DNA from 2 places in the Streptosporangium sp. NPDC050284 genome. Region 2 is predicted to be linked to the other one. Evidence: riboswitches for the same ligand, from Rfam matches in the RefSeq annotation. Region 2 holds a riboswitch; the other holds the start of a gene.

Region 1 (11,117 bases), on a different contig from region 2:
GCCGGGGCGGTCCCGGCTGGTGCCGCTGGAGGCGGGAGACCCGCACATGGTGATCGGCATCACCAGGTCCGGACTCCGCCGCACGCTGCGGGAGGCCGCCGAGTCGGTGGAGGAGGTGAACGGGGCACGGGTCCGGCTCACGTCGCGGATCGTCGAGGTCACCGTGTTCACCGACGCCGAGCGGACCGGCCCCGTGCTGCGCCGGGTGGGTGCGGCGGTGGGCGACCGGCTCGCGGGTCTGGGCGCGATGTGCGCGGGAGAGGTCGTCGTACGGCTGCGCAGGAAGGGGGCCTGATGAGGCCCTACCCGGGCAACCGGATCGGCCTGGCCGTCACGGGGACGGTGCTGGTGTGCGCCGGGCTCTACGCCTCCCTGAGGGGACGCGGTGACCTGCCGGGACAGGCGCCCGATGCCAGGCTCGTGCCCCGAGGGTTCCCCCGGTGGCTGGCCGCGCATCCGTTGCCGGGCTGGCTGGTCGCGCTGCTGCTGGTGGCGCTCGCTCTCCTGGCGCTGCGGTGGCTGCTACACGCCCTGGGATGGGGACGGTGGGGCAGACGGACCGGGACGGGGACCGCCATGCTTGGAGTCGCTCTTAAAGAAGTCGAAGGGCTCACTCGTGTCCGCGTCAGGTACGTACGGCACGAGCGGTTGCGCATCGGGGTGGGCTGCGCGCCCTCGACCGATGTCGGCAAGCTCGTGTCCCGGCTGAACAGAGACGCGGTGGGGAAGGTCAGACGGGCGCTCGGGGAGGTAGAACTCGGCGTGGTGGTTCGCCTTCACGTTCGCCGCCGCTGACCCTCCGTACTCCGGCGGGTCCGCCGCCCCTCCGTACGCCGACCGTTCGCTCGTCGCCCCGTACGCCGGTCGTTCGCCCGTCGCCCCGTAGGCCGGGCGCTCACCCGTTCCTCCGTACACCATCCGGTCCGCCGCGTTTCCGTACGCGGGTGTCTCGCCCGTCGTGCCGTACACCGGCCGGTCCGCCGCCTCGCCGTACGAGGTCCTCACGGACGTGCTCTCCTTGTGAGCCCGCCCGCCGTACGACCTGTGCGCCGTCTCGTCGAAGGGGCTCGCGTACACCGGTCGCTCGGCCGTCGCGCCGTGCGAGGGGTCCTCGTCGCCGGGGCCCTCGCCCGGAGGTTCCTCGTCCGTGCTCCCCACCGGAACCTCGGGCGCGTTCTCCTCGTGCTTCTCGTGCCTGGCGCCGAAGGCGAGTCCGGCGGCCAGGCAGAGCAGCGGGAGGGCGGGGACGACGTAGCGGTGGTCGAAGGCCGCGATGAAGGGCGGCAGGATCAGCAGTATCGTCCCCGCGGCCCAGGGCAGCAGTACCGCGCCGCCGAACCTCCGCAGCCGCATCAGCACGCCGACCAGGCCGACCAACATGATCACCGCGAGGTACGGGCCCCGCACGAAGCCGTACTCCTGGTACTCGCGCAGCAGGCCCGCGTAGGGCTCGGCCATCACCGGCGCTCCCGACGAGCCCTGGTAGGCCACGGTCAGCTGCTCGGCGGTCTTGCCCTGCGAGGCGGCACTGGAGGTGAAGGGCCGCACGGTGTCGGGGAAGACGTAGGCGCTCTGTGGGCCGGGAGCCGGGTAGACGCGCCGGGTCCAGTCGAAGATGTGGGCCGCGTCCTCCAGGCCCACCCGGAGGAAGTCGAGCGGCTGGGCCATGATCGCCTGGGTGGCGAAGGCGCCCGCGAGGGCGTCGCGCTCGGCCCAGCTGCCCTTGACCTTGTTCAGCGGCGACTCGCCGTCCCAGATGTAGACGGGCGGCGCCGCGCGCTGCCGGTACGGCTCGACGGGGCACAGGGCCGCCTCGGGGCCGGCCGGCTGGATTCTGGCGCAGTCGGCGAAGGTCATCGTCCGGGCCCAGAGGAAGGTGTTTGCCCTGGTCAGTCCGAAACTGCCGTGCTCGGCCCTGAACCAGGCCGCGTACGAGCCCAGGCCGATCGCGGCGGCCAGCGTCGCGGAGAGGACCGCCCGCCACCCGGCCCGGCGGATCACCATGCAGACCAGCGCCACGGCGATGAGCGGCAGCCCGATCGTGCGGGTGACGGTCGCCGCGGCGAGCAGAGCCCCGGCCAGCGCGGCGACCCACGCCGCGGGGCGTCGCCGCCACAGCAGCAGCGTGACCGCGAGCACCGCGAGGAACTGGAAGAGCAGGTCCGCCATGACGAGGTGTTCGAGCTGGATCTGGTAGGCGTCGAGCAGTACCGGCAGCGTGGCGAGCGTCGCGCCCCACCCCGGCAGCCCGCCCAGCCTGCGCAGCAGCAGGTAGACGCAGACGGCCACGACCAGTCCGAGCAGGTGTTGCACCGCGACCACCGCGGGGATGCTGGACAGCGGCTTGAGGATCCACAGGAACAGCGAGTAACCCGCGGGACGGGACTCCAAAGGGCGAGGGTCGAGCCCGGCGTTCAGGTAGACGAAGGAGTCGGCCCAGAACCACAGGGCGGGCCGGTAGCCGAGCATGGCGAGGACCCGCAGGCCGCCACCCGCAAGGAGGGCGGTGATGAAGAGCCAGTGCGACCTGAGGAAGCGGAGCGTCCGCAGGGAGTGGGAGAGGCGGGCTGGGCGGCGGGAGCGACGGGAGCGGCTTGCCGGGGGCGTTCCCGTTACCACCGCGACCTCCCGAATCCCGCGCATGGCCACCCAGCATAGGCGTGGGATCGGAGGAGGCTGCCCGTGATGCGAAATTTGGTAGCGATTGCCCGCTGTCAGCACTCGATGACGTTCACCGCGAGCCCGCCCCGGCTGGTCTCCTTGTACTTGTCGAGCATGTCGCGGCCGGTGTCGCGCATCGTCTTGATGGCCTTGTCCAGTGAGACGAAGTGGCGGCCGTCGCCGCGCATCGCGATCCTGGCGGCGGCGATGGCCTTGATCGAGGCGACCGCGTTGCGTTCGATGCACGGGATCTGCACCAGACCACCGATCGGGTCGCAGGTGAGCCCCAGGTTGTGCTCGATGCCGATCTCGGCGGCGTTCTCGACCTGCTCGGGGGTTCCGCCCATCACCTCGGTGAGCCCGGCGGCGGCCATCGAGCAGGCCGAGCCGACCTCACCCTGACAGCCGACCTCGGCGCCGGAGATGGAGGCGTTCTCCTTGAACAGCACGCCGATCGCCCCGGCGGTCAGCAGGAAGCGGATCACGCCCTCGTCGTCGGCGTCCTTCGTGAAGCGGTCGTAGTAGGTGAGCACGGCCGGGATGATGCCCGCGGCGCCGTTGGTGGGCGCGGTGACGATCCGGCCGCCGGCGGCGTTCTCCTCGTTGACCGCGAGGGCGAAGAGAGAGACCCAGTCCATCGTCTGCAGCGAGTCCTTCTCTCCCGGCTCGCTCCGCAGCTGCCGGTGGAGCTGGTGGGCGCGGCGGCGGACCTTCAGGCCGCCGGGCAGCACGCCCTCCTTGCCGATGCCGCGCCGCACGCACTCGCTCATGACCTGCCACAGGACGAGCAGTTGGTCGCGGACCTCGGCCTCGGTGCGGCCGAACGCCTGCTCGTTCTCCAGCATCAGCCCGGAGATGGACAGGCCGGTCTCCGCGCACTGGGCGAGCAGCTCGGCGGCCGTGGTGAAGGGGTACGGCAGGACGGTGTCGTCGGCTTTGATCCGGTCGGCGCCGGTGGCGTTCTCGTCGACGACGAAGCCGCCGCCGACCGAGTAGTAGACCTTCTCGCGGATCGTCTCGCCGGACTCGGACAGGGCGGTGAAGCGCATGCCGTTGGGGTGGCCGGGGAGCGAGATCTTGCGTTCGAAGACGAGGTCCTCGCCGATGACGAAGGGGATCTCGCGCGATCCGTACAGGGAGATGGTGCCCGACTCGCGCATGGCGGCGAGCCGGCCCTCGACCGCGTCGACGTCGACGAGCTCGGGTTTCTCGCCGGACAGGCCGAGCAGCACGGCCTTGTCGCTGCCGTGGCCCTTGCCGGTCAGGCCCAGCGAGCCGTACAGGACGGCGCTCACCCGGGCTGTCTTCTCCAGGAGCCCGTCCTGGTGGAGGCCGCGGGCGAACTTGTGGGCGGCGGCCATCGGGCCGCCGGTGTGCGAGCTGGACGGGCCGATTCCGATCTTGAAGAGATCGAAGACGCTGATCGTCATCTGAATCCTTCCAGCGTGGACGGCCACGCGCGCCCTCCGACGCGCGTGACCGTGACGCGAGCGGGGAAAGGCTTAGGACTCACCTGAGGTGAGCGCGGCGTACTCCTCGGGCGACAGCAGGTCGTCGGCGGAGCCCTCAAGACGTACGCGGAACAGCCAGCCCTCACCGTAGGAGTCGCTGTTAACAAGCGAGGGGTCGTCCACGACGGCCTGGTTGACCTCCACGATCTCGCCGTTGACCGGCGCGAAGATGTCGCTCACCGACTTGGTCGACTCGACCTCGCCGACGGCGTCACCGGAGGCGACCGTCGCGCCGACCTCGGGCACCTGCACGTAGACCACGTCACCCAGCGCCTCGGCGGCGTAGGCGGTGATGCCCACGGTGAGGGTGAGGCCGTCATCGATGCCGGAGATCCACTCGTGTTCCTTGGTGTAGTGCAGGTCCTCGGGAATGCTGCTCATTTTTTCCTCCTGTAGAAAGGCAGTGCGACGATCTCGACCGGCTCGTGGCTGCCCCTGATGTCGACGGCCAGTCCTGACGACTGGTCGTTGTCCACGTAGGCCATCGCGATGGGCCTGCCCAGTGACTGGGAGGGCGCCCCGCTGGTGACCTCACCGACGACCGCGCCGTCACCGGCGACCACCACCGGATACCCGTGCCGGGGCACCCTGCGGCCGGTCGCGACGAGGCCCACCAGGCGGCGGGACGGCGGGACGTCCTTGAGGGATTCGAGGGCGGCCCGGCCGACGAAGTCGCCCGGTTTGTCAAACCTCACCACACGGCCCAGCCCGGCGTCGAACGGGGTCAGGCCGGCCGACAGCTCGTTGCCGTACAGCGGCATCCCGGCTTCCAGCCGGAGGGTGTCGCGGGCGGACAGGCCCGCGGGGATCAGGCCGTGCGGCGCGCCCGCCTCGGTGAGGGCGGCCCAGAGCGGCTCGGCGTCCTCGGCCGCGACGAACAACTCGAAGCCGTCCTCGCCGGTGTATCCCGTACGGGCGACGAGGGCCTCGCGGCCCGCGACGACGGCGGGCAGGCCGGCGTAGTACCTGAGCCCTTCGAGGTCGGCGTCGGTGAGCGAGCCCAGGATCTCCACGGAGCGCGGCCCCTGGACCGCGACCAGTGCGTACCGGTCGGAGCGGTCGTCCACCGCGGCGTCGAAGCCCTTGGCGCGGCCGGTCAGCTCGGCGGCCACCCGGGGGTAGTTGGAGGCGTTGGCGACGACCATGAACTCGGCGGGGGCGAGCCGGTAGACGATCAGGTCGTCCAGCACGCCTCCCCCGGCGTCAACGATCATCGTGTAGCGGGCGCGGCCGGGTTCCAGCGCGGAGAGGTGGCCGATCAGCGCGTAGTCGAGGGCTTCGGCGGCCTGCGGGCCCGTCACGAAGATCTCACCCATGTGGGAGAGGTCGAACAGGCCGGCCGCCTTGCGGACCGCGTTGTGCTCGGCCGACTCGCTGCCGTAGCGGAGCGGCATCAGCCAGCCCGCGAAGTCGGTCAGCGTCGCGCCGAGGGACTCGTGGACGCCGCGCAGCGGCGTAGGTCGGGACATGTGCGCACCTCAGACAAGGGACAGATGAGAGCATCCTCCCCCTCTGTCGTGGGTGCCTGAGAGTTTCATCCGAGTTTTACCGGACTTTCACCTTCGGCGAGGTCGTGGGACCTGCTTTCCAGAGGGCACCTACCCGCACGGTCCTTTGCCTTGAGAGGTTCGCGGGGAGGGCTTGCTCCTTCAGGGGTCCTGGGCTGGCTGTCAGGACGCTCTCCCGCACGGGTTCACCGGTGTCGCCGCCAGCCTAACCGCCCGCACCGGCCGAGCGAAATCCCCTCACGGCCCCGATCCGTGCCGGTCAGGGGGCGGCGTGCCGTACCAGCGCCTCGAACAGAGCCGACTCGTCGTCGGTCTCGGGGTGCCACTGGACGGCGACGGCGAAGGGGTGGTCGTCCACTTCCACGGCCTCGACCGTGCCGTCCTCGGCGTGGGCGGTCACGGTGAGGCCCTCGGCGAGCCGGTCGAGGGCCTGGTGGTGGTAGTGGGCCACCTCCACGGTCTCGGTCCCGAAGATCTTCGAGGTGTGGCTGCCGGGGGCGAGCCGCACCGGCATCCTGCCGTACCGGCCGGGGGCCGGGGCGTGCCCGGCGTGGCCGACCACGTCGGGCAGGTGCTGGTGGAGGCTGCCGCCCAGCGAGACGTTCAGGATCTGCATGCCCCTGCAGATCCCCAACAACGGCGTGCCCCGCTCCAGAGCCGCCTCGACCAGTCCCAGCTCGGCGTCGTCGCGGAACGGCCTGACGTAGCCGGTCCGCTCGTGCGGCTCCCGCCCGTACCGCTCGGGGCCGACGTCACCGCCACCGGCGAGGATCAGCCCGTCCAGGCGTTCCACCAGCGCCGAGGGGTCGCCGGCGGGGGGCAGGATCACCGGCTGCCCGCCCGCGCGGGCCACGTGGTCGACGTAGTCGTACGGCAGAAGCGCGGTGGTCGTCTCCCAGACGGTGAAGCGCGCGGGCTCGACATAGCAGGTGATGCCGATGACGGGACGGGACATGATCTCCTGTCTTGCTCTTGCCGGAACTCCTGGCTGCCCCCGAAGCCGGGCGGTGGAGCCGCGTCCCCTCCTCGCACGGTATCGACCACGGCGGGCCGACCCGGGAAAGGGCCGGGGACATGCCGGGACGACCCACGGGGGAGAGGGACACGAGGTCTACAGCGGGGTGACGTACGCGCCGGAGATGCCGCCGTCCACCAGGAACTCGGAGCCGGTGATGAAGCTCGCGTCGTCCGAGGCGAGGAACGCCACCGCGGCGGCGATCTCGGACGCCTCGGCGAAGCGGCCCACCGGGATGTGGACGAGGCGGCGCTGCGCCCGCTCGGGGTCCTTGGCGAACAGCTCCTGCAGCAGCGGCGTGTTCACCGGCCCCGGGCACAGCGCGTTCACCCGGATCCCCTCGCGGGCGAACTGCACGCCCAGCTCGCGGGACATGGCGAGCACCCCGCCCTTGGAGGCGGTGTAGGAGATCTGGCTCGTCGCCGACCCCATCACGGCGACGAACGACGCGGTGTTGATGATCGACCCCTTGCCCTGCCGCCGCATGTACGGGATGGCGTGCTTGCAGCACAGGTAGACCGAGGTGAGGTTCACCTCCTGGACCCGGCGCCAGGCGTCGATGCCGGTCTCCAGGATCGAGTCGTCCTCGGGCGGCGAGATGCCCGCGTTGTTGAACGCGATGTCCACGCTGCCGTAGGTGTCGAACGCGGTCTGGAACACGCGGGCGACGTCGTCCTCGTCGGTCACGTCGGCCCGCACGAACAGTCCCCCGACCTCCTCGGCGGCCGCCGAGCCGGTCGTCTCGTCCAGGTCCACGCACACGACGCGGGCGCCTTCGGCGGCGAACCGGCGCGCGGTGGCGAGGCCGATCCCGCTTCCGGCGCCGGTGATGACGGCGACCCTGTCCTGCAAACGGTCCTGCAAACGCAGCATCGCTTCTACTCCTCGGAAATGAAGACGTTCTTGGTCTCGGTGAACGCTGACAGGGCGTCGGGGCCCAGTTCGCGGCCGAGGCCCGACTGCTTGAAACCGCCGAACGGGGTCCAGTAGCGGACGCTCGAATGCGAGTTGACGCTGAGGTTGCCCGCCTCCACCGCCCTGGCCACCCGAAGCGCCCGGCCGACGTCGCGGGTCCAGATGGACCCGCTCAGGCCGTACGGGGTGTCGTTGGCGATCCGTACGGCGTCCGCCTCGTCGTCGAACGGCACCACCGACACCACGGGGCCGAAGATCTCCTCGGTGAACGCCCGGTCGTCGGCCGACCGGGGCGTCAGGACCGTCGGCGGGAACCAGAACCCCGGCCCCGACGGGCACGCGCCCCGCAGGTGGGGCGGCTCGGTGACGAAGGAGGCCACCCGCTCCCTGTGTTCGGCGCTGATCAGCGGGCCCATCTCGGTGGCCTCGTCGCGGGGGTCGCCGACTTGGACGTTCAGCACCGCCTCGCCGAACCGCGCGAGGAACTCGTCGTGGACCGAGCGCTCGACCAGGATCCGGGAGCGCGCACAGCAGTCCTGGCCCGCGTTGTCGAACACCGCGTACGGCGCGGTCGCCGCGGCCTTCTCCAGGTCGGCGTCGGCGAAGACCACGTTGGCGCTCTTGCCGCCCAGCTCCAGGGTGAGCCGCTTGACCTGTCCGGCGCAGGTCGCGGCGATCTGCTTGCCGACCTCGGTCGAGCCGGTGAACACGATCTTCGCCACCCCCGGGTGCTCGACCAACCGGGCACCCGCGACCTCCCCGGCCCCCGGCAGGACCTGCAACACCCCCTCGGGCAGACCGGCGGCCAGCGCCAGCTCGGCCACCCGCAGGGCGGTGAGCGGCGTCCACTCGGCGGGCTTGACGATCACGGTGTTGCCCGCGGCCAGCGCGGGGGCCGCCCCCCAGGTCATGATGACCATCGGGAAGTTCCACGGCACGATCACGCCGACGACGCCGAGTGGCTCCCTGAAGGTGACATCGAGCCCGCCGGGCACCGGGATCTGCAGGCCGTGGTCACGCTCCGGCGCCCCCGCGTAGAAGTCGAGCACGTCGGCGACGTTGCCCGCCTCCCAGCGGGCGTTGCCGATCGTGTGCCCGGCGTTGGCGACCTCCAGCAGGGCGAGTTCCTCGGCGTGCTCGCGCACCAGCGAGGCGAAACGGCGCAGCAGCCGGGCACGGTCCCCCGGTGCGACGTTCCGCCAGTGCGCGAAGGCGTGCCTGGCACGCTCCACGGCCCTGTCGATCTCGGCGGCGTCGGCCATCTCGATCTCGGCGACGGCCTCTTCCGTCGCCGGATTTATGATCTTCACATTCACATCCGTTCGAATCCCCGGAAAAGCTCCCAGTCGGTCACCGCCGCGTCGAAGGCGGCGAGCTCGACCCGGGCGTTGTTCGCGTAGTGCGCCACGACGTCCTCACCGAAGGCGGCCGCCGCGAACTCGGAGGTCTCCCAGAGCTCCAGCGCGTCGCGCAGCGTGCTCGGCACGGTCTCCTCGCCCGAGGAGTAGGCGTTCCCCGTGAAGGCGTCCTCAAGCGGCAGCTCGTTCTCGATGCCGTGCAGGCCGGCCGCGATCAGCGCCGAGACCGCCAGATAGGGGTTCACGTCGCCGCCGGGCACCCGGTTCTCGATCCGCAGCGAGGGGCCGTGGCCGACCAGGCGCAGCGCGCACGTCCTGTTGTCCACGCCCCACTTGACCGCGGTGGGGGCGAAGCTGCCCTGCACGTACCGCTTGTAGGAGTTGATGTTCGGCGCGTACAGCAGGGTGAGCTCGCGCATCAGCGCGATCTGCCCGGCGATGAAGTGTCCTCCCGCCGCCGACAGCCCGTGCGGCCCGGAACCGGCCATCACCGGCTCCCCGCCGGTGTCCCTGAGCGAGATGTGGATGTGGCAGGAGTTGCCCTCGCGCTGGTTCGGCTTGGCCATGAAGGTGATCGCCATGCCCTCCTGGGAGGCGATCTCCTTGGCGCCGTTCTTGTAGATCGAGTGGTTGTCACAGCTGGACAGGGCCTCGGCGAAGCGGAAGGCGATCTCGTGCTGGCCGAGGTTGCACTCGCCCTTGGCCGACTCGACGTACATGCCCGCGCCCTCCATGCCGAGCCTGATCCTGCGCAGCAGCGGCTCGACCCTGGCGGTGCCGAGGAGGGAGTAGTCGACGTTGTAGAGGTTGGCGGGGGTCAGGTCGCGGTAGCCGCGGCGCCAGGCGTCCTCGTAGGTGTCGTCGAAGACGACGAACTCCAGTTCGGTGCCGACGAAGGCGCCCCAGCCCCGCTCTTCCAGCCTGGCAAGTTGTCTGCGCAGGATCTGGCGCGGTGAGGCGGTCACGTCGGAGCCGTCCTCCCATACCAGGTCGGCCATCACCAGGGCCGTCCCCTCCTGCCACGGCACGCGGCGCAGGGTGGACATATCGGGCTTCATGACAAAGTCGCCGTATCCGCGCTCCCACGACGACATGGCGTAGCCGTCGACCGTGTTCATGTCGACGTCGACCGCGAGCAGGTAGTTGCAGCCCTCGGAGGCGTGCCGCAGCACCTCCTCCAGGAAGTAGCGCCCCGACAGGCGTTTGCCCTGGAGGCGCCCCTGCATGTCGACGACCGCAAGCAGTACGGTGTCGATCCGCCCCGCCCGCACCTCGTCTTGAAGCTCGGTGACGTCCACACGCCCTCCTCGTCGGGGTCTTATTGGGCTAGTGTTAGACCATTGACGTGCAGCGGGGGGAGCGTTGTCAAGGGCCGGAGGAGATAATTGGACGAGCTGTCGCGGTTGACGGCCGTGCTGCGGCCGGTGCGGGTCGGCAACGCGTTCGAGGAGACGGTGGAGCGCCTGCTCCAGGTCATCAAGCTGGGGCTGGTGTCGGAGAAACTGCCGCCCGAGCGGGAGCTCGCCGCCCAGCTCGGCATCAGCAGGGTCACCCTGCGCGAGGCCATCCGCGAGCTGCAGGAGGCGGGCTATCTGGAGGTGCGCCGCGGCCGGTACGGTGGCGCCTTCCTCACCCACAACACCCCGCCGCACCCGCACCGGGACGACCTGCGCCGGGCCGTGGCCGACATGGGCACCGACGACCTGTCCGACGCCCTCACCTTCAGGATGGCGGTCGAGTGCGGCGCGGCCCAGGTGCTCGCCACCACCCCCCTCACCCCGGAGCGGCGCGAGACCCTGCGCGAGAGGCTGCGCGAGGTGAACTCGGCGGGCCCCGAGGACTACCGCCGCCTCGACACGGCCTTCCATCTCGCCATCGCCGAGCTCACCGGCTCCGCCCTGCTCGCCGGGGCCTGCGCCGACGCCAGGCTCCGGGTCACCGACCTGCTCAACGCGATCCCGGTGCTCCAGCGCAACATCGAGCACGCCGCCCTCCAGCACCAGGCGATCGTGACTGCCATCCTGGCCGGGGACCCCGAAGCCGCGCGCCGCGCCGTGGCCGAGCACCTTGAGGGGACCGCGGCGCTGCTGCGGGGTTTCCTCGCCTGACGCGCCTGACGCGCCTGACGCGCCTGACGCGGGTGCCCGGG
Region 2 (11,117 bases):
CCGCGCGTGACCGCTCCGGCTTCCTCGGCGGGTGCAGGGGGAACGCCAGCGCGACGACCGCGTGGGCACCGACCCGCTCGGCCGTACGGCACGCGACCCTCGCCCCGTTGCTCCGCCCGCCCTGCGCCAGCGGCAGCCCCGGATAGCGCCCGCGCAACCCCGCCACCAGCCTCTCCCACGCCTCGTCCTGCTTGACCGCCGACCCCGGCGCCCGGGCCCCGCGCACGCGGAACGGCTGTAGCACCCGCGCGACCGTCCCGCCGATCGCCGTCACGGCGTCCCGCACGGCCAGCAGGTCGGGGGCGTCCACTCCCCCGGCCGAGCCGTGGGTGAGCACCAGCAGGAAGCGCGGGGCGGCCACCTCGTCGATCTCCACGAGGGCCGGGCCGTGCGGGGTCACGATCTCCAGGGGCCCGGCCGTGCCCACCGCAAGCCGGGATCCCGGAGTGGTCTGCGGGGCGGACGTCTGCGCGAGGGGGGTGGACTCGAAGGTGGACACGAATCTCGTCCTAACGACTGATGCCCGGCGGCCGGGGGCGAGGGAACAATCGAAGCGTGCAGGACTACCAAGATATCCGCCAGGACATGCGCGCCACCATCGAGGCCCGACGCGACCTCGGCCCGGAGTACGAGGCCGCGCTCGTCGACTCGTTCGTGTCACGTCTCGACGCGACCATCGCCCACCGGGTGCGCGCCGAGTTGCACGCCTCCGGGGCGCCGACGGCCAAACCGCGCAAGAACACGAACTCCTCGATCCCGATCGCCCTCGGTTCGATGGGCATCGGGATCCCGCTCACCGCCATCGCCGCGCAGAACGCCGGCACCGCCGGACTACTGCTCGCCTGGGGCGGAATCGTCGCGATCAACTTCGCCCACGCCCTGAGCCGCTGGCGGGAGCGCGACTGAGGGTGAGGGGGCCGCGGGGACGGAGAGGCGCCTCCCCGCGGATCCGCCTCCGGGGCACCCGCCGCTCCCGGACAGCGTCCGGCCGAGCCTCATCGGCCCGACGTCCGCCCCCGGAGCGACCGCCGCTCCCTCACGGTCCCCGAGGTCGCCGGACCTCAGAGATCCCGGTCGAGGCGCAGGCGGACCTCACCGGCGAGGTCCTCGTCGGCGCTGTCCAGACCGTAGCGCCACACCCGCTCGGCGTCCTCGTCGCGCCCCCTGAGCGGAAGGGTGCGCGCCAGGAGCTCGATGGCCAGCGCACCGGTCTCCACGTCTCCGCCCTCCTCGATCGCACCGGAGAACTCGGCGCAGGCCATCTCCAGATGAGCGATGCCGAGCATCACCCGCAGCCTCGGCACCTCGGCCGCCTCCGGCACCGAGAGCGCCTCCAGGAGCACCTGCGCGGCCTCGGTCGGCTCGCCCTCCTCGAGGAACACCTCCGCCAGCCGCTGAGCGGCCCGAGGAGCGATCTCCGGGTCACGGGTGGCGAGCGCCTCGCGAAGCGACCGCTCGGCCTCCTCCTCGCCCGTGGCGAGCCGCGCGAGGGCCATGTGCGCCAGCGGGACGTAGGCGGGGTGGCCGACACCCAGCGCGGCCTGCCAGGCGGCGCGGGCCTGCTCCGCCAGGTCCTCCCTCTCGAAGCTCCCCGCGAGCAGGCAGGCGGCCTGGGCGGCGAATTCCGGGTGCCCGGTCGCCAGCGCGGTGCGCGCGGCCGCGCGGGAGCCCTGCACGTCTCCGCTCTCCTCCAGCACCACCGCGAGCCCCACCGCCGCCTGGGCCCTGTCGGGGTCGTCGGGATCGGCGACCAGCTCAGCGAAGATCGTGGCGGCGCCGTCGAGATCGCCCGACTCGGCCAGTCTTCGCGCGGTGTCCAAGGGACGGGTGTCCACCTCAGGCATCATGATCCTTCCGGATACGGAGACGCCCCGAGCCTAACGACTCGGGGCCTCGTCCGTCCCCCCGCATTCCCGGCGGATATCACGGTTCGCGCGGGTTTCCCGGCTCTCGCCGAGGTCGGCGGGATCAGTCCTCGTACGCCTCCAGGGGAGGGCAGGAGCAGACCAGGTTACGGTCGCCGTAGGCCTGGTCGATGCGGCGGACCGGCGACCAGTACTTGCCCTCGCGCACCGACGGCAGCGGGTAGGCCGCCTCGGTGCGGCTGTAGGGGTGGGCCCACTCGTCGACGACGAGGCTGTCGGCCGTGTGCGGGGCGTTGCGCAGCGGGTTGTCGGTCCTGTCGTACGCGCCGGAGGCGACCTTCGCGATCTCCTCGCGGATCGAGATCATCGCCTCGCAGAACCGGTCGAGTTCGGCCAGGTCCTCGCTCTCGGTCGGCTCGATCATCAGCGTTCCCGCCACGGGGAAGGACATGGTCGGGGCGTGGAAGCCGTAGTCGATGAGGCGCTTGGCCACGTCGTCGACCGTCACCCCGGTCTCCTTGGTGATCTGGCGCAGGTCGACGATGCACTCGTGGGCGACGAGACCGCCGCGGCCGGTGTAGAGGACCGGGTAGTGGGGGCTGAGCCTGCGGGCCAGGTAGTTGGCCGACAGGATGGCCTGCTCGGTCGCCGCCTTCAGGCCGTCGGCGCCCATCATCCGGATGTAGGCCCAGGAGATGGGCAGGATGCCCGCCGAGCCGTACGGCGCGGCCGAGACCGGGCCGACCGCCGTACCCTCACGCAGCGGATGGCCGGGCAGATAGTCGGCCAGGTGGGCGCGGACCGCGACCGGGCCGACGCCGGGGCCGCCGCCGCCGTGCGGGATGCAGAAGGTCTTGTGCAGGTTGAGGTGGGAGACGTCCGCCCCGAACTCCCCCGGCCTGGCCAGGCCGACCAGCGCGTTGAGGTTGGCGCCGTCGACGTAGACCTGCCCGCCGGCCTCGTGCACCAGCTCGCAGATCCGGACGATCGTCTCCTCGTACACGCCGTGCGTGGACGGGTAGGTCACCATGATCGCGGCGAGTTGCCCGCGGTGCTTGTCGATCTTCGCGACGAGGTCGCCGAGGTCGACGTTGCCCTTGTCGTCGCAGGCGACCACGGCCACGCGCATGCCCGCCATGACGGCGCTCGCGGCGTTGGTGCCGTGCGCGGACGAGGGGATCAGGCAGACGTCGCGGCCCGGCTCTCCGCGCGCGGTGTGGTAGGCGCGGATCGCCAGCAGCCCTGCGAACTCCCCTTGCGAGCCGGCGTTCGGCTGAAGCGACACGGCGTCGTAGCCGGTGACCTCGGCGAGCCAGCGCTCCAGCTCCCCGATCAGCTCGATGTAGCCCGCGGCCTGGTCCTCGGGCGCGTACGGGTGCAGCCCGGCGAACTCCGGCCAGGTGATCGGCTCCATCTCGGTGGTCGCGTTGAGCTTCATGGTGCAGGAGCCCAGCGGGATCATCGACCGGTCGAGCGCGATGTCCTTGTCCTGGAGCCTTCGCAGGTAGCGCAGCATGGCCGTCTCGGAACGGTGGCTGTGGAAGACCGGATGGGTCAGGTAGTCGCTGACCCGCGCCAGCGCGGCGGGCAGCGCGTCGTGGGCGGCGGCGTCGAGGTCGGCCAGCACGGCGCCGCTGATCTCGAAGGCGGCCAGGACCTGCTCCAGGTGGAGCGGCTCGGTCCTCTCGTCGCAGGTGACGCCCACGTGGTCGGCGTCGACCAGGCGCAGGTTGACGCCGTTCTCGCGGGCCGTGGCGACGATCTCCTCGGCGCGGCCGGGCACCCTGGCGAGCACGGTGTCGAAGAAGGTGTCGTGCACGACCTCGACACCGCCCTGGCGCAGGCCCTCGGCGAGCACGACGGCGTACCTGTGGGTGCGCCGGCCGATTCTGCGCAGGCCCTCGGGGCCGTGGTAGACGGCGTACATGCCGGCGATCACGGCGAGCAGCACCTGCGCGGTGCAGATGTTGCTGGTGGCCTTCTCGCGGCGGATGTGCTGCTCGCGGGTCTGAAGGGCGAGCCGGTACGCGGGACGCTTGTCGGCGTCCTGGGAGACCCCCACCAGGCGGCCGGGCAATTGGCGCTGGAGACCGTCGCGGACCGCCATGTAGGCGGCGTGGGGGCCGCCGAAGCCGAGGGGGACGCCGAAGCGTTGCGAGGATCCGACGGCGATGTCGGCGCCGAGCTCGCCGGGCGCGGCCAGGAGGGTGAGGGCGAGCAGGTCGGCGGCGGCGACCACCTGGGCGCCGCGCGCGTGGGCGGCGTCGGCGATGGCGCGGAAGTCACGGACCCTGCCGCTGGCGCCGGGATACTGCACGAGTACCCCGAAACACTCGGGAAGCTCGGCGGTGAAGTCGCTCTCGACCAGCTCGATGCCGAGCGGCTCGGCGCGGGTGCGCAGCACCGCCTTGGTCTGCGGCAGCGCGTCGGCGTCGACCACGAACACCTTCGAGGGGCCGCGGCCGGCGCGGCGGGCCAGGGTCATCGCCTCGGCGGCGGCGGTGGCCTCGTCGAGCAGGGAGGCCCCGGCGACGTCGAGGGCGGTCAGGTCGGAGACGACGGTCTGGAAGTTGATCAGGGCCTCCAGACGGCCCTGGGAGATCTCCGGCTGGTAGGGCGTGTACGCGGTGTACCAGCCGGGGTTCTCCAGGAGGTTGCGGCGGATGACGCCCGGAGTGATCGTGTCGTGGTAGCCCAGGCCGATCATCGAGGTGAGCACGGTGTTGCGCCCGGCGAGGACTCGCAGCTCCGCGAGGGCCTCGGACTCCCCTGCCGCCGGGGGCAGGCTCAGCCGTCCCGCGGAGCGGATCGCCTCGGGCACGGCCACCGCGACCAGGTCGGCTACCGAGGCGAATCCGACCGCCTCCAGCATGCGGGTCTGGCCGGCGTCGTCCGGCCCTATGTGGCGGGTGGAGAACGGCAGGGAGCCGAGTTCGCTGAGCGATGACAGGTCGGTCATTGTGAAGCCTCCCGGGACGGGGTGGAGACCGGCGCTGGGCGCGGGCGTATGCCTGGTCTCCCCCTCTGTCATCACGACCGTCTCACGCGTCGTGACCTGAGAGCTTCACCTACCCGTGGCGGGAGGCTTGCACCGTCGGTGAGGCGCACCTGGCCGGCGCGCCTGCTTTCCAGAGTTGCCTCGTCCGTGCGGTACCGGGTGCCTGAGAGATTCCGGGGAGGTTGCTCCTTCGGCGCCCCGCTCACTGTCGGGGTCTCTCCCGCACAGGGTCAGCAGCGAGTCCGAGTTTACCCGGTTCGTCGTACTCTGCGACGGCGGGCCAGCTCATCGGCCTGATGATCGCCTAAAGGGCCCTCGCTCGACTCCGCACGTTCGCCGGGCAGATCCGCGAGGGAGCCCTCCACCTCCTGCCACACCCGTCCCAGTGCTATGCCGAAGACTCCCTGGCCGCCCTGGAGGAGGTCGATCACCTCGTCGGGCGAGGTGCACTCGTAGACGCTCACCCCGTCGCTCATCAGGGTGATCCCGGCCAGGTCGTTGACGCCCCGGTCGCGCAGGTGCTGCACGGCGATGCGGATCTGCTGGAGGGAGACTCCGGTGTCGAGGAGCCGTTTGACGACCTTGAGGACCAGGATGTCGCGAAAGCCGTAAAGGCGTTGGGAGCCGGATCCGTGGGCGGCTCTCACAGTGGGCTCGACGAGGCCGGTGCGCGCCCAGTAGTCGAGTTGCCGGTAGGTGATACCGGCCGCGGAACAGGCCGTCGGGCCCCTGTAGCCGATGTCGGCGGGCACCTTCACCGGTTGCCCGTCGAACAGCAGACCCTCTTCACCCGCGCGCTGACGTGCCGACTGGCGTCGTTTCGGGTCATCCTGATCGGCGTTTCTACCCTCGCCGCTGCTGACCGCCACGCGGACCTCCGGCTTTCTCTCATCCCACGGCCTGATCTGGGGGTTTACGCACGGCCGCAGGGTTCACATGCACCGTAGGACTGGGGCCAAGTCCAGTCAACGACCTCACTCGGCGCGTCGTGAAGCGTAAATGCACCGAAATTCCTACCCCGCGCGGCCGAAGTCCTCGGGCGTGATCGTGTCAAGGAACTCCCTGAACTTCTCCACCTCGTCCTCCTGGTCGTCGGGGATGATCACCCCCGCCTCCCGGACCACATCCTCACTCGCGAAGATACGTGCACCGGTGCGAAGTGCCAAGGCGATCGAGTCCGAGGGACGCGCGCTCACCTCCACCCCGTTGGAGAACACGAGATCGGCGAAGAAGATGCCGTCGCGCAGGGCGACGATGTTGACCGTGCTCAGCCGGACTCCGAGCCCTTCGAGCACGTCACGGAACAGGTCATGAGTGAGCGGCCGGGGTGGTGGCTCCTCGGCCTGGGCCATGGCGATCGCCGTGGCTTCTGTCATGCCGATCCAGATAGGTAGGTAACGCTCCCCATGTGTCTCTTTCAACAAGACGATCGGCTGGTTGGAGGGCATTTCAACTCGAACGCCCACGACCTCCATCTGCAACACGGGCTGCTCCGTCTTCGCTGGATTCCGACCGGTTTGTTCAACGTAACACTCGTGGGGGTACGAGTGCCTGGTCAGGCTCTCACCGACCGAGAGCCCCACGCACGCCGGAACGCAGCAGCGAGGCGTGCAATTCCAGCAGCAGGCCGGAAATCTCCCTCGCCGTCTCGTCGGCCTGGTCGATCGCGCCCGGCCCGCGACGGCGCAGCAGAGGGGCGACGGCCTGCTCCACCAGACCCGCCTCGCGCTCGGCCGCGGCCTTGACCGCCCTCAGGTGGCGGGCGCGCAGGCCGAAGGCGGCGAGGGCTCCGACGCTGCGGGCCACGGCCAGCGCCTCGGCGTCGTAGTAGCGGGCCACCGCAGCCAGCAGGCCGTAGTCCTCAAGCTCGGCGAGGGTCTCCTCGTCGAGCTCGGCGGCGGAGATCAACTCCTCGCGGGTGAGCCTGAGCTCGGGAGGAGCGTCGTCGGGGACGGCGCGCGGCCGGGCGGCCGGGCGCTCCTCGCGATCGGCCGCCTCCAGATGATCCTTGATCACTCGCAGCGGCAGGTAGCGGTCACGCTGCTCGCTGAGGATGTAACGGAGCCGCTCGACGTCGGCGTAGCTGAACTTGCGGTAACCGGAGGGACTGCGCTCCGGCTCGATCAACCCCTCGCCCTCCAGGAAACGAATCTTGGAGATGCTGACGTCGGGGAACTCGCCCTGCAGGAGGGCGAGCACCTCCCCGATGCTCATGTGCGCACGAGCGGCCTGCGAGCTCATCATCCTCCAGCGGCGCCGCGGGTGAGGAAGACGAGGCGGAACTTGCCGATCTGCACCTCGTCCCCGCCGTACAGCGGGACCTCCTCGATGCGCTCGCGGTTCACGTACGTGCCGTTGAGGCTGCCGACGTCACGGACGGTGAAGACCCCGCCGCCGCGCCGGTAGAACTCCACGTGACGGCGCGAGACCGTGATGTCGTCGAGGAAGATGTCACTCTCCGGATGGCGGCCCACGGTGGTGAGATCGCTGTCGAGCAGGAACCGGCTGCCGGCGTTGGGGCCGCGCATCGCGACCAGCAACGCGGTGCCCGGGGGCAACTGCTCGACGGCCTGCCGTTCGGCGAGAAGCGTCTCACCTGTCTCCGCCTCGTATGCCTCGATCCCGGAGAGGGAGATCGTCGATGTGCTGTCTCCGGCGGTCTCGGCTTTGGTAAGCGGCGACCCGCATCGTGAACAGAAACGGGCATCCTCAGGGTTGGCATGACCGCACTGCGTGCAGTAGACGCTCGGCATCGATCGGCTCGGCCTCCTACCGCGAAGACGCGGCAACGGTACTCAGTGATGCGCGCCTCGCTTCTTCGCTTCTCAAGTGTTTTCTCGGACTGCGAATGCCGCAACATACAGTGATGAGGCGCGAAGGTCAAGGTTGACGCTGAACCGCGGGTACGGTCGGTGACAAAGTTACAGTGGGGCACTGTCTCCGGTCCATGGCGCCGCGCTGTGTTTTGTCGCGACCGCTCGGCCCCGAGCCCTCATCCGCCCCCCTTCCCGCCCGGCTTTCCCCGCTCCGCTCGGCTCACGGCCCTCGCTCACGACCCTCCTCCTGCGCCCGTCTGGACCCCGCCTGGGCCCCTCAGCCGCCCGCGGCATCCTCGACCACCCGCGCCCAGTGCTCGATCAGGCTCTGCGCGGAGTCGACGTCGAAGCCCTCGGCCCACAGGTGGGTGACCGCCTCCGTCGGATCGGGCAGCACCAGGGCCCAGCCGCCGTCCTCGGCGACGACCCGGACCCCGTCGGTGGTGTCGATGCGGTAGTGCTCGGCGGCCTCGATCACCGAGCGCATCACCGCGCCCTTGGCGGCCCACGGGGTCGGCACGGTCCGGCGCAGCAGCTTGGCCTCGGGGATCCTGGCGTCGATCTGGCTGAGCGAGAGCCTGGTTCTGGCGACCAGGCCCAGCAGGCGCAGGAACACCGCCAGGCCGTCCACCGTGGGCCCGAACTCGGGCACGATGAAACCGCCGCGCCCGTCGGCCGCGAAGATCGTCTCCGGTCCCCTGGCCGCGGTGGTCAGCGCGTCGATCGCGGTGGAGGTCCACTCGGCCTGCACGCCGTGGAACCTGCAGACCTGCTCCGCCACCCGGGTGGTGGTGACCGGCAGCGCCACCCTGCCTCCGCGCCGCTCGGCGGCGACCAGGTCGAGCACCACCAGCAGGGCGCGCTCCTCGCTGATCAGCTGGCCCATCTCGTCCACCAGCGCGACCCGCTCCCCCACCGGGTCGAAGCGCACCCCGAAGGCCGCCCTGGAGGAGCTGACGAGCTCTGAGAGGCGCTGCAGATCACGGCGGCGCTCGGCGAGGGTCTCGGTGGGCGAGGCGTCGTCCAGCCGGTTGTTGACGGTCAGCACATCCACCCCGACCCGGCCCAGCAGGCTGGGCAGCACCAGCGAGGAGGTGCCTCCCGCGCAGTCGACCACGACCTTCATGTCGACGTCGCGCACCCCGCTGATGTCGACCAGGCGCAGCAGCTCGTGCGTGTAGTCCTCCACCGCCCTGGCGGGGAAGCTCAGCTCGGCGATCTCTCCGGGGAAGGCGCGGCGGAACTCCTGCCGGGAGAAGACCCGGTCCAGCTTGCGCTGGGCCGCCGGGGACAGGTCCGCGCCGTGCTCGTCCATGAAGACGATGTCGACGCTCTGCGGGTCGCCGGGGGTGGTGCGCAGCGCGATGCCGCCGACGGCGTTCTCCCGGGCGGTGTGGAAGCGGGCCACCGGGAGCGGGGACGCCTCCAGGTCGAGCACGTTGATCGCGCTCGCGTTCAGCGCGCTGATCACCGCCCGCTTCAGCGCCCGCGCGGCACGGGAGGAGTCGCGGGAGGTGATGACCGAGGCGCCCTTCTTCAGGGTGGTGGCATACGCGCTGGCCAGCCGTACGCACAGCTCGGGGGTGATCTCCACGTTCACCAGCCCCGACACCCCCCGTGGGCCGAACAGGTTGCGCTGGGCGCGCGGCTCCCAGATGACGCTGTTGTTGATCACCGCCCCGGCCTCGATGGTCTTGAACGGGTAGATCTTGACGCCGGAGGAGATGTACGCCTCGGCCTCGATGATGCACTCGTCGCCGACGACGGCGCCCTCCTCGACCCTGGCCGCGGTCATCAGGTCGGTGTTCTTGCCGATCACGCAACCGCGCAGGTGGGCGCTGGGCCCGACGTAGACGTTGTCGTGGACGACCGCGCGGTGCAGGAAGGCTCCCTCCCTGACCACCGCGTTGCTGCCGAGCACGGTGTACTCGCGCAATTCGGCCCCTGCCTCGACCTTGGCGTAGTCGCCGATGTAGAGGGGGCCCTTGAGGACGGCGTCGGCGTCGACCGAGGCCCCCTCGGCCACCCAGACGCCCGGCGAGACCTCGAAGGCGTCGATGTCGACCTTGACCCGCCCCGACAGGACGTCGGCCTGGGCCTTGAGGTAGCTCTCGTGGGTGCCGACGTCCTCCCAGTAGCCGTCGGCCACGTAGCCGTACAGCGGGGCACCGCGCTCCAGCAGCCTGGGGAACACGTCGCCCGACCAGTCGACGGACTCCCCGGCCGCGATCTCGTCGAGGACCTCGGGCTCCATCACGTAGATGCCGGTGTTGGCGGTGTCGGAGAAGACCTGGCCCCAGGTCGGCTTCTCCAGGAAGCGCTCCACCCTGCCCTGGTCGTCGACGATGACGATGCCGAACTCCAGCGGGTTGGGGACGCGCTTGAGCCCGATCGTGACCATCGCGCCGTTCTCGCGGTGGAAGCGGATCATGTCGCTCAGGTCGATGTCGGTCAGCGCGTCGCCGGAGATGACCAGGAAGCGGTCGTCACGGAGCCGGTCGGCGGCGTTCTTGACGCTGCCCGCGGTGCCGAGCGGCGTGTCCTCGGTGGCGTAGTGCAGGCTCATGCCGAGCTCGTCGCCGTCGCCGAAGTAGTTTCTGACCAGAGCCGCCAGGAACTGCACGGTGACCACCGTCTCGGTGAAACCGTGCCGTTTCAGCAGGCGGAGCACATGCTCCATGATCGGCCGATTGATCACGGGCAGGAGAGGCTTGGGCTGGTTCGCGGTCATCGGCCGGAGCCGTGTCCCTTCCCCGCCCGCCATGACGACGGCCTTCACAGATCACCTCTTAAGGCGTTTGGCCTCGCTGGTCAGCTGACGCACCTGTACCCAATACAGCACTCCGGACCACCAGTACAGACCTGTGCCCCAGATGGCGAGGGACCAGCCGACGATCTCCGCCGCCTCGGCGTACCAGGAGGGGTGATGGGCCAGGAAGAGCAGGGGGAAGGCGTAGAGCAGGTTCGCGGTGGCGGCCTTGCCGAGGAAGTGCACGGGCAGTGCCGGGCCGTATCCGAGACGGCGCAGGATGAGCGGGATGCCCAGCAGCATCACGTCGCGCAGCGGGATGGCGAGCGCCAGCCACCAGGGGATGATCTCGCGCATGGCGAGGCCGAACAGGGTGGCCAGGATGTAGAGCCGGTCGGCCAGCGGGTCGAGCAGGCGGCCGAGCCTGCTGGTCTGGTTCCAGGCACGGGCGATCTTGCCGTCGAGCCAGTCGGAGAACCCGGCCAGCATGAGCAGGGCGACGGCCCAGCCGTCCGCCTTCGGCCCCAGCACGAGCCAGAGGAAAACCGGCACCCCCAGGAGCCTGGCCAGGCTCAGCGCGTTGGGAACCGTCCAAATTCGATCTTCAGCCCCCGATTCTTCCGGACCCACCGGCTGAACTCCCTCCCCGCACCTGATGGTGACACTACTGTGTCCGGCGCCACCGAGGG

What was found. Region 2 has a riboswitch for glycine ahead of gcvP (aminomethyl-transferring glycine dehydrogenase). Riboswitches for the same ligand answer to the same signal wherever they lie in the genome.
Region 1: linked by a shared signal. The riboswitch ahead of gcvT (glycine cleavage system aminomethyltransferase GcvT) and the one ahead of gcvP (aminomethyl-transferring glycine dehydrogenase) in region 2 are both predicted to bind glycine.

Annotation. Positions count from the first base shown of each region.
Region 1 covers NZ_JBITIZ010000007.1:373,688-384,804, forward strand. The annotation lists gene ACIBH4_RS19180 (DUF6286 domain-containing protein) at 1-295, shown strand, start outside; gene ACIBH4_RS19185 (hypothetical protein) at 523-2,643, opposite strand; gene ACIBH4_RS19190 (L-serine ammonia-lyase) at 2,715-4,091, opposite strand; gene gcvH (glycine cleavage system protein GcvH) at 4,164-4,553, opposite strand; gene gcvT (glycine cleavage system aminomethyltransferase GcvT) at 4,550-5,641, opposite strand; glycine riboswitch at 5,675-5,769, opposite strand; glycine riboswitch at 5,770-5,868, opposite strand; gene ACIBH4_RS19205 (gamma-glutamyl-gamma-aminobutyrate hydrolase family protein) at 5,940-6,635, opposite strand; gene ACIBH4_RS19210 (3-oxoacyl-ACP reductase) at 6,792-7,568, opposite strand; gene ACIBH4_RS19215 (aldehyde dehydrogenase family protein) at 7,574-8,920, opposite strand; gene ACIBH4_RS19220 (glutamine synthetase family protein) at 8,923-10,290, opposite strand; gene ACIBH4_RS19225 (FCD domain-containing protein) at 10,354-11,076, shown strand.
Region 2 covers NZ_JBITIZ010000013.1:237,213-248,329, forward strand. The annotation lists gene ACIBH4_RS28605 (alpha/beta family hydrolase) at 1-409, opposite strand, end outside; gene ACIBH4_RS28610 (hypothetical protein) at 556-906, shown strand; gene ACIBH4_RS28615 (tetratricopeptide repeat protein) at 1,062-1,844, opposite strand; gene gcvP (aminomethyl-transferring glycine dehydrogenase) at 1,969-4,824, opposite strand; glycine riboswitch at 5,004-5,096, opposite strand; gene ACIBH4_RS28625 (MerR family transcriptional regulator) at 5,112-5,732, opposite strand; gene ACIBH4_RS28630 (bifunctional nuclease family protein) at 5,877-6,347, opposite strand; gene ACIBH4_RS28635 (MerR family transcriptional regulator) at 6,427-7,077, opposite strand; gene ACIBH4_RS28640 (FHA domain-containing protein) at 7,104-7,616, opposite strand; gene ACIBH4_RS28645 (mannose-1-phosphate guanyltransferase) at 7,957-10,458, opposite strand; gene ACIBH4_RS28650 (CDP-alcohol phosphatidyltransferase family protein) at 10,462-11,058, opposite strand.